Regions from separate parts of the Promicromonospora sp. NPDC023805 genome, predicted to be linked through region 1. Evidence: riboswitches for the same ligand, from Rfam matches in the RefSeq annotation. Region 1 holds a riboswitch; the other holds the start of a gene.

Region 1 (4,165 bases):
CCCGGACCAGCTCCGCGATAGCGCCCACCTCGCCCAGGTCTCGCGCTGCACCACCCGCCAACCGCACCAGGTCCACGGTGGCCTCTGTGTGCCCGGCTCGCTCCAGCACCCCGCCGGCGCGGGCCCGTAGCGGAAGCACATGTCCCGGCCGAATCAGGTCCCGCGCGCCCGACGCGGGGTCGCCTAGCGTCCGCAGCGTCAGCGCCCGGTCCGACGCCGAGATCCCCGTCGTCACGCCCACAGCAGCGTCCACGGACACCGTGTAAGCCGTCCTCCGCGGGTCTTCGCTGCGCTCCACCATCAGCGGCAGCCCGAGCGCGTCCGCCCGGTGGGCCGGCATCGGCGCACATACGTATCCGGACGAGTGCCGCACAGTCCACGCGACCCACTCGGCTGTCGCGGTCCTCGCGGCGAAGACGACGTCGACCTCGTTCTCCCGGCCCGCGTCGTCGGCCACCAGCACGGGCCTCCCCGCGGCGAGCTCTGCAAGGGCTCGCTCGACCAGGTTCGTGTCTGCCTCGTTCGTCTCTGCCGGGCCCGCGGCGTTCACCGTGCTCATCGTGCGGCCCCGGTCAGGTCGCCGACGCCGACCGACGCATCCGCTGCGACCGACCCGCCCGGCACCGACACCCCTGCTGCAAGGAGCCGCTCGACGTACTTCGCGAGCACGTCCACCTCGACGTTCACGACGTCGCCCGGGACCAGCCTGCCGAGCGTCGTCGCGGCGAGCGTGGTCGGGATGAGCGACACCCCGAAGCCGCCGTCGGACACCCACGTGACGGTCAGCGAGACGCCCGCCAGCGCGATCGAGCCCTTCTCCGCGACGTACCGGGTGAGGGCTGCGGGAGCGGAGAACTCCAGGTCGTCCCAGCGCGGGCCGGGCGTGCGGCGCACCAGCGTCGCGATGCCGTCGACGTGCCCCTGCACCACGTGCCCGCCCAGCCTGCCGTTCGCGGGCAGTGCGCGCTCCAGGTTGACCACCGAACCCGGGACGAGGCCGCCGAGCGAGCTGCGGCGCAGCGACTCGGGCATGATCTCCGCGACGAACGAGCCGTCCGCCACGGAGACGACGGTGAGGCACACCCCGTCGACGGCGATCGAGTCACCAGGTCGGGCGTCGGACGCGGCGAGCGGGCCGGCGACGGTCACGACGGCGTCCGCACCGTCGTCACCATCGGGGCGGACGAGCGCGACGACGGAGCCGAGCTCCTCGATGATTCCGGTGAACATCAGATCTCCTCCTTGGTGTGCCGGCTGAGCCGGCCGGGCTGGACTGGCTGGACTGACTCGGTGGCCGCCGTGGCCTCCGTGGGCCGGGCGGGCTGAGCCCGACGCGCTACCAGGAGCACGTCGTCGCCGAGCCGGGTCACGTCGTGGGTGGTGAAGCGTGCGGCGTCGCCGATAGTGGTGACGCCCAGGTCGCCGACGGCGGTGGCGCCCACACCGAGCAGCACGGGTGCCACGTACGCGTGGAGCTCGTCCACCGCGTCGGCGGCGAGCAGCGCGGTCGCCAGGGTGGGGCCGCCCTCCACGAGCAGGTGGCGCACCTCGCGCTCCGCGAGCCGGCCGAGGACGGCGTCGAGGTCGTGCTCGGGCAGCTGCAGCAGGGCGCCGCCCGGCCCGCGCAGGCGAGCGCCGGCGGGCACCGCGCGACGGCCGACGACGACCCGGAGCGGCTGGTGCTCGAAGAGGCCGCCGTCGATCGTCCGTGCGGTGAGCGACGGGTCGTCGGTCAGGGCGGTCCCCGTGCCGACGGCGATCGCGTCGACCTGCGCGCGGATCGTGTGGGCGTGGGCGCGGGCCTGCGGGCCGGTGATCCAGCGGCTCGTGCCGTCCGCGGCGGCGACCCGCCCGTCGAGGCTGGTCGCGAGCTTGAGGGTCACGTAGGGACGTCCGGTCCGGACGGCGTGCAGCCACTGGCGCAGCAGCTCCTCGCCCTCGTCGGCGAGGATGCCGGTCGTCACCTCGATCCCTGCGGCGCGCAGCCTGGCCGCGCCACCCGTCGCCACCGGGTTCGGGTCCGCGACCGCGACGTGCACCTCGGCGACGCCGGCGTCGATCAGCGCGTCGGCGCAGGGTCCGGTCCGGCCGTGGTGGGCGCAGGGCTCGAGCGTCACGACCGCTGTCGTGCCCCGCGGGTCGACGCCACGCGAACGTGCGTCGGCCAGCGCAGCCGCCTCCGCATGCGGTGTGCCCGCGCCACGGTGGAAGCCCTCGGCGACCGGGTGACCGCCCGGGTCGAGCAGCACGCAGCCGACGCGCGGGTTCGGGCCGTAGGCCGGGCCCTGTGCGGCCAGCGCGAGAGCGCGGCGCATGGTGGTCCGGAGCGTCGTCGTCCCGAACGTCGCGGCCGCATATGCCGCGGCGCGGCCCTGCGGTGGCTGGGTCATGCTGTCCTCCCCGAGCTTGGGTGCTCCGGGGTGGACGACGGGGCGCGGACGAGGCCAACCGGCCCTGCCCGCGCGCACGACGTCACGACGACGCACGCCCCAGGGGACGGCGACGCCGCACGTGCTTCCTCCCATCCGGACTTTCACCGTCGGTCCTGGAGTTTCACCAGATCAACCGGCCCTCCTTGCGGAGGACGCGGGTCGCGGACTGTCACCGCCGGCTCGGAATTACACCGACCCCGGAGCACGTGTGCGTACTGCTGCGTGCCAGCATGCCATAAACCTCGCGGACGTCGGCATGGCTTGCGTCACACCCCGTCACACCCTGGCCGTGATCCGCCGCCGACGGATCACCCACTCGGCGACCGCCGCGTTGATGACCCATGCAGCAGTCATGAGCACCGTGTTGGTGACCGGACCCGGTATGCCCGCGAACACGACGTACGGGCCGAGCAGCAGTGCCTGCGTACCCGCGCCCATGGCCAGCGCGTAGGCCCGCATCATCCACGCCGGGTGCGCCACGAAGTCGTGCCGCAGCGCCGCGCGCACCCCGAGGACCAGCGACACCACCATCACGACGCCGACCACATAGCGGACCCCGTTGACGACCACCGTGTCCTTGGTGGGCAGGTCGTAGAACGCGGTCATCCAGAGCCCCGTCAGCGCGACCCCGAGCCCGGCGGGGAACAGGACGCGGCCGGCCAACCGGTGCCAGCCGCGCCGGCGCAGGCTCGGGACGAACTGGAAAGCGCCCAGCATGCTGTAGACGGTCACGCAGACGATGTGCACCAGCACCGGGATCGGCTGGGTCACGAACCGCGCGTTGTCAGCGGTGACCAAGGGGTCGGCGGCCAGCTCGGAGACGCGTACGGCGCCGCCGAGGGCGGGGATGAGCGCGAGCAGGAGGAGGCCTGCGGGAACGAGCCATTGGCGGCGGCTGGTGAGCTTGGTCGTCACCTGGGATGTGGTCATGGTGCGAGCCTGCTCCGCCAGACCCCTGCGGGTCATGGGCCCGCGGACCAGTCTCGGCCTGGCCGAAAGTACGAGTGCAGGCCGAGTCAGAGCCGAGTCAGGACCGGGTCAGGGCCGGCGCGTGGAGTGCGCCGGGCGGACACGCCCCGTGTCGTACGCCCAGAGCGCCACCTCCACGCGGTTGCGCGCCCTCAGCTTGGTCATCAGGTTCGCGACGTGGGACTTCACGGTGCTCAGCGTGACGAACAGCTCGCGCGCTATCTCGGTGTTCGTGCGGCCGACGGCCACCGCCAGCAGAACCTCCTCCTCGCGTGCGGTGAGGGGGTCCAGCGGCTGGGCGGGCAGGTCGCGGGGACCGGTGTCGGCAAAGGCGCGCAGGAGGCGCGTGGTGACGCTCGGGGCGATCAGGGCCTCACCGGATGCGGCGGCCTCGATCGCCTGGGCCAGGAGCGCCGCTCCGGCGTCCTTGAGCAGGAAACCGCGAGCCCCGGCGCGCAGGGCCGCGTACACGTACTCGTCCAGGTCGAACGTGGTGATCACGACGACGGCGAGCGGCTCCGCGACACCGGGACCCGCGAGCAGCCTGGTGGCCTCGATGCCGTCGATGTCCGGCATCCGGATGTCGAGCAGGGCGACGTCGGGGCGCAGCCGCTGCGCCAGCTCGACGGCGGTCCGGCCGTCGGCGGCCTGCCCGACGACCTCGATGCCCTCCTGGGCGTTCAGGATCATGGTGAGGCCCGTGCGGACGATCTCCTGGTCGTCCGCCACGAGGACCCTGATGTTCCCGACGGTCATGCGCCCGG
Region 2 (4,165 bases), on a different contig from region 1:
GGAAGGCGTTGCGGTACAGCCAGTCGCCGTCGAGCGTGTAGCCGCGCAGGAACAGGCCCTCGTGGCTGCCAGCCCCGCCCGCGGCCACCCGCTCCAGCGTGGAGCGCCGGGGGAGCCCGTCGGCGCCGACGTGCCGCACGACGTCGTCGCGCAGCTCGCCGCGCTCACCGCGGACCAGCAACGCGGGGGAGCGGACCCAGGAGCGGTACTGGACGTCGTCGAACTCGTAGGTGCCGAGCCTGCCGTCGAAGTCCAGCCATGCGGTCGCGTGCACCGTGTCGACGAGGTCCAGGTCCTCGGGATCGCCCGCGCGGCTGGGGCTCGGCAGCACGCGGCGCGCATCGCGCCGGGCCGTGATCGTCGCGTCCTCGAACGTGACGCCCAGGGCCCGGCGCAGCACGCTGACGCCGTGGTAGTCGTGCGCCACGGCGACGTGCGCGTCAGTCACCGGCCCCAGCAGCCCCGAGCCGGCGACCGCGAGCTGCGCCCCGACCAGCGGCTCCAGGCGGTACTGCTCGGCGACGTGCACGCAGGCGCCGTCGTCCACGAGTCGCTGCAGCGCCGTCAGCTCCTCGACCGTGCCCGCCGCGGGTGTCTCCGTCAGGACGGGGACGCCCGCGGCGGCGAGGTCGCGGATCACCGGCTGGGCGGCGCCCGCCGGCAGGGTCAGCAGGACGACGTCGGGCCGGCCGCCGGCGAGCAGCTCGGGCACCGAGGCGTAGGCGGGCGCGGGAAGCCCGGGCAGGCCCGCGGCGGAAAGGCCGCGGGCCGCCAGCTCCGCGCGGTCCGCCGCGTTGCGGGTGGCAATGCCGACCACCTCGAAGTGGTCGGGCAGCGCATGCAGCACCCGCAGCATGGTCCGGGCCCGGAAGCCCGAGCCGACGATCCCGATCCTGGCCGTGCGGTCCCGTGAGGTCACGGAGCCCGACGCTACGCCCTCAGGCGGTGGCGACCGCTGGCTCGTCCGGCTCCGCGCTCTCACGGCGGCTGATGCGCCACCACGCGAAGAACCCGAACAGCGTGAACAGGCCGTAGACGAGGTACATCAGGGCGGTCGCCCAGTACCCGGCGGAGAACAGCAGCGGGACGCCGACCAGGTCGACGGCCACCCAGACCAGCCAGAACTCGACCCAGCCCTTGGCCATGCCGTAGGTCGCGAGCACGGAGCCCATGAAGATCCAGGCGTCGGCCCAGACCGGCTCGTACGAGCCGAGGGTGCGGAAGAGCGGGGTGAGGAGCAGCGTGCCGGCGAACATGCCGGTCACCAGGCCCACGCGGGCCTGCCAGGAGGCCCAGCGGGGGTGCACCGCCACCGTGCCGACGCCGCCCAGTCGCTGGGTCTGGCGCCAGCGGTACCAGCCGTAGATCGACACGGCGATGAACATGATCTGCCGGCCGGCCTGGCCCAGCATGTCCGCTCGCGTCGCGTCGCCGAACCAGGAACCCATGAACACCGTGAAGAGCAGGATGTTGCCCACGATGCCCACCGGCCAGGCCCACACCTTGCGGCGCAGGCCGCCGAGCGCCGACGCCAGGCCGAACAGGTTGCCGATCACCTCGCGCCAGTAGATCTGCTGGTCGGCGACCAGGAACGTCGCATCGTAGGCGGCGCGGAACCAGTCCATGTCTCTTCCCTCTCCGAAGGTCCGCACACGGGGACTCCGGGGTGAGGGTCGGCGCGCCACAAGGACACCGACGACGGCGCGAGACGGCACCCCGAGGGGTGGCGGCGCGCGCCGCACGTGCTTCCTCCCATCCGGACTTTAACCGTCGGTCCCGGAGTTTCACCAGGTCAACCGAGCCTCTCCCGAAGGAGCGACGCGGGTCGCGGACTGTCACCGCCGGCTCGGAATTTCACCGACCCCGGAGCACGTGTGCATCTGCTGCACTTTGAGCTACTTCACTGCTGCTAGCGGAACACAGGATGCCACGACCCCATTCCCGCGCGGAAGATCCGGCGCGAGCGGGCTAGGCCAGGGCTTCCCGGACCGCGCGAGCCACCTCGTCCGGCCCGGCACCCCCCGAGACGACGGTCACGACCACACGGCGGCCCGACGGCGCGCCGCCGCCGCCCGCCGGAGCGTGGCCCGCGGCGCCGAGGACGGCGGCCCGCCGCAGGTCGGCGAACGCCTCCTCGAGCTCGGGCCGCAGCTCGAGCGACGGCGTGCGCAGCCAGCGCCGCAGTATCGCGTTGTGCACCGCGACGACGGACGCCGCGAACGCTATCGACGCCGTGGACGTCGACCGCTCCGGCGGCAGCGTGTCGCGCAGGTAGTGCGTGAACGCCCGCTCGTAGCGGTGCGTGGTGATGAGCTCGCGGTCGCGCAGGGCAGGGACCTGCTGCAGCAGGGCGTACCGGGCGAGCGACGTCTCGCGCTGGCCCACGTGGTGGTCGAACACCATGCGTGCCGCGCGGCACACCTCAAGGTATGGGTCGATGTCGGGGTCCCAGGCGCGGCCGAGGTCGTGCCCGGACTCCTCGCTGGTGCGGGCGTCGGGGCGGGTGGCGGCCAGCATCACCACCACCTCCTCGAGCAGGAGCTCGTGGTCGGCGAAGACCACGTCCTCCTTCGAGCGGTACCGGCGGAAGAACGTGGCCCGGCTGACCTTTGCGGCGTCGGCGATCTCCTCGACGGTGGTCCCCTCGTACCCCTGCCGGGTGAACAGGTCCACCGCGACGTCTACTGCCTGCGCATGCGTGTGGGTACGGACGGCGGTCATGCCAGGCAGGCTACCGCGTACCCCTCGGGGCGCGGGAAAAATCCTTGAGCGATACGTGGTGGTCAAGGCGCTAGTTTTCCGGGTTCGAGATCTTGCCGGACCGGAGTCTGTGCAGGTAGCGCACCTCGCGCACGGCCATAAGGAGGCCGAGGCCACCGGGTACCGCCGACCACGGATGACCCAGTACAACTCCGACAAGGCACACCAGAAAGATCACCCCACCGCCGACGACGGTGGCGAGACTCGCCCAACGGATCCCGGTCACGCAGTGAGCGTAGTCTGCTGCGCGTGACCGAGATCGCTGCCAAGCCCGTCGTCGACGTCTACGTCGACCCCATGTGCCCCTTCGCCTGGATCACGTCGCGCTGGGCCCTCGAGGTGGCGCAGCTCCGCGACGTCGACCTGACCTTCAAGCTGATGAGCCTGTACCTGCTGAACAAGGACAGGGACATCCCGGAGAGCTACCGGACGCGCATCGAGACGTCCCGCGGCATCGGCCGCATCGCCGCGGCCGTCCAGACCGACCACGGCCCCGAGGCGTTCTCCGCGTTCTACACCGCCGCGGGCACCCGGATCCACAACCAGCAGAACAAGGACTTCGACGCGGTGGCGGTCGAGGCCCTCGCCGAGGCCGGCCTGCCCGCCGACCTCGTCGCGGCAGCGACGTCCACCGACTACGACGAGGCGCTCGCGGCCTCCCACGAGGCCGGCATGAAGCCCGTCGGCGACGACGTCGGCACGCCCACGATCCACGTCGACGGCGTCGCGTTCTTCGGCCCGGTGCTCACGCGCATCCCGCGCGGCGAGGAGGCGGCCGCCCTGTTCGACGCCTCCGTGACGCTCGCGCGGTACCCGTACTTCTACGAGATCAAGCGCTCCCGCACGACGGACCCCGCCTTCGACTGAGCCCCTTGGTCGCTCGCGGCCGATGTCGGTGGGGCGTGGCATCGTTGAGGCCATGACTCTTGACCTGCGTATCTTCACCGAGCCCCAGCAGGGTGCGACGTACGACGACCAGCTTGCTGTCGCCCAGGCGACCGAGCGCCTCGGGTTCAGCGCGTTCTTCCGGTCTGACCACTACCTCGCCATGGGTGACGGCGACGGCCTGCCCGGCCCCACCGACTCCTGGATCACGCTCGCGGGTCTCGCCCGCGACACGTCCACCGTGCGGCTCGGCACGCTGGTGTCCTCGGCGACGTTCCGCCACCCCGGCGTCCTCGCCATCCAGGTGGCGCAGGTGGACCAGATGTCCGGCGGCCGCGTGGAGCTCGGCCTCGGCACCGGCTGGTTCGGGGCCGAGCACAGCGCGTACGGCATCCCGTTCCCGGACAAGCGGTTCGACATCCTCGAGGAGCAGCTCGCGGTCATCACCGGTCTGTGGGGCACCCCGGTGGGCGAGAAGTTCTCGTTCTCCGGCGAGCACTACGAGATCGTCGACTCGCCG

What was found. Region 1 has a riboswitch for FMN ahead of ribD (bifunctional diaminohydroxyphosphoribosylaminopyrimidine deaminase/5-amino-6-(5-phosphoribosylamino)uracil reductase RibD). Riboswitches for the same ligand answer to the same signal wherever they lie in the genome.
Region 2: linked by a shared signal. The riboswitch ahead of pnuC (nicotinamide riboside transporter PnuC) and the one ahead of ribD (bifunctional diaminohydroxyphosphoribosylaminopyrimidine deaminase/5-amino-6-(5-phosphoribosylamino)uracil reductase RibD) in region 1 are both predicted to bind FMN.

Annotation. Positions count from the first base shown of each region.
Region 1 is NZ_JBFAAH010000024.1:33,555-37,719, reverse strand. Features, by position in the region: gene ribB (3,4-dihydroxy-2-butanone-4-phosphate synthase) at 1-559, opposite strand, end outside; gene AB0F70_RS21050 (riboflavin synthase) at 556-1,230, opposite strand; gene ribD (bifunctional diaminohydroxyphosphoribosylaminopyrimidine deaminase/5-amino-6-(5-phosphoribosylamino)uracil reductase RibD) at 1,230-2,315, opposite strand; FMN riboswitch at 2,508-2,642, opposite strand; gene AB0F70_RS21040 (DUF2306 domain-containing protein) at 2,709-3,362, opposite strand; gene AB0F70_RS21035 (response regulator transcription factor) at 3,471-4,157, opposite strand.
Region 2 is NZ_JBFAAH010000019.1:15,619-19,783, reverse strand. Features, by position in the region: gene AB0F70_RS18410 (Gfo/Idh/MocA family oxidoreductase) at 1-919, opposite strand, end outside; gene pnuC (nicotinamide riboside transporter PnuC) at 939-1,625, opposite strand; FMN riboswitch at 1,739-1,876, opposite strand; gene AB0F70_RS18400 (helix-turn-helix domain-containing protein) at 1,969-2,721, opposite strand; gene AB0F70_RS18395 (hypothetical protein) at 2,792-2,986, opposite strand; gene AB0F70_RS18390 (disulfide bond formation protein DsbA) at 3,010-3,627, shown strand; gene AB0F70_RS18385 (LLM class F420-dependent oxidoreductase) at 3,680-4,165, shown strand, end outside.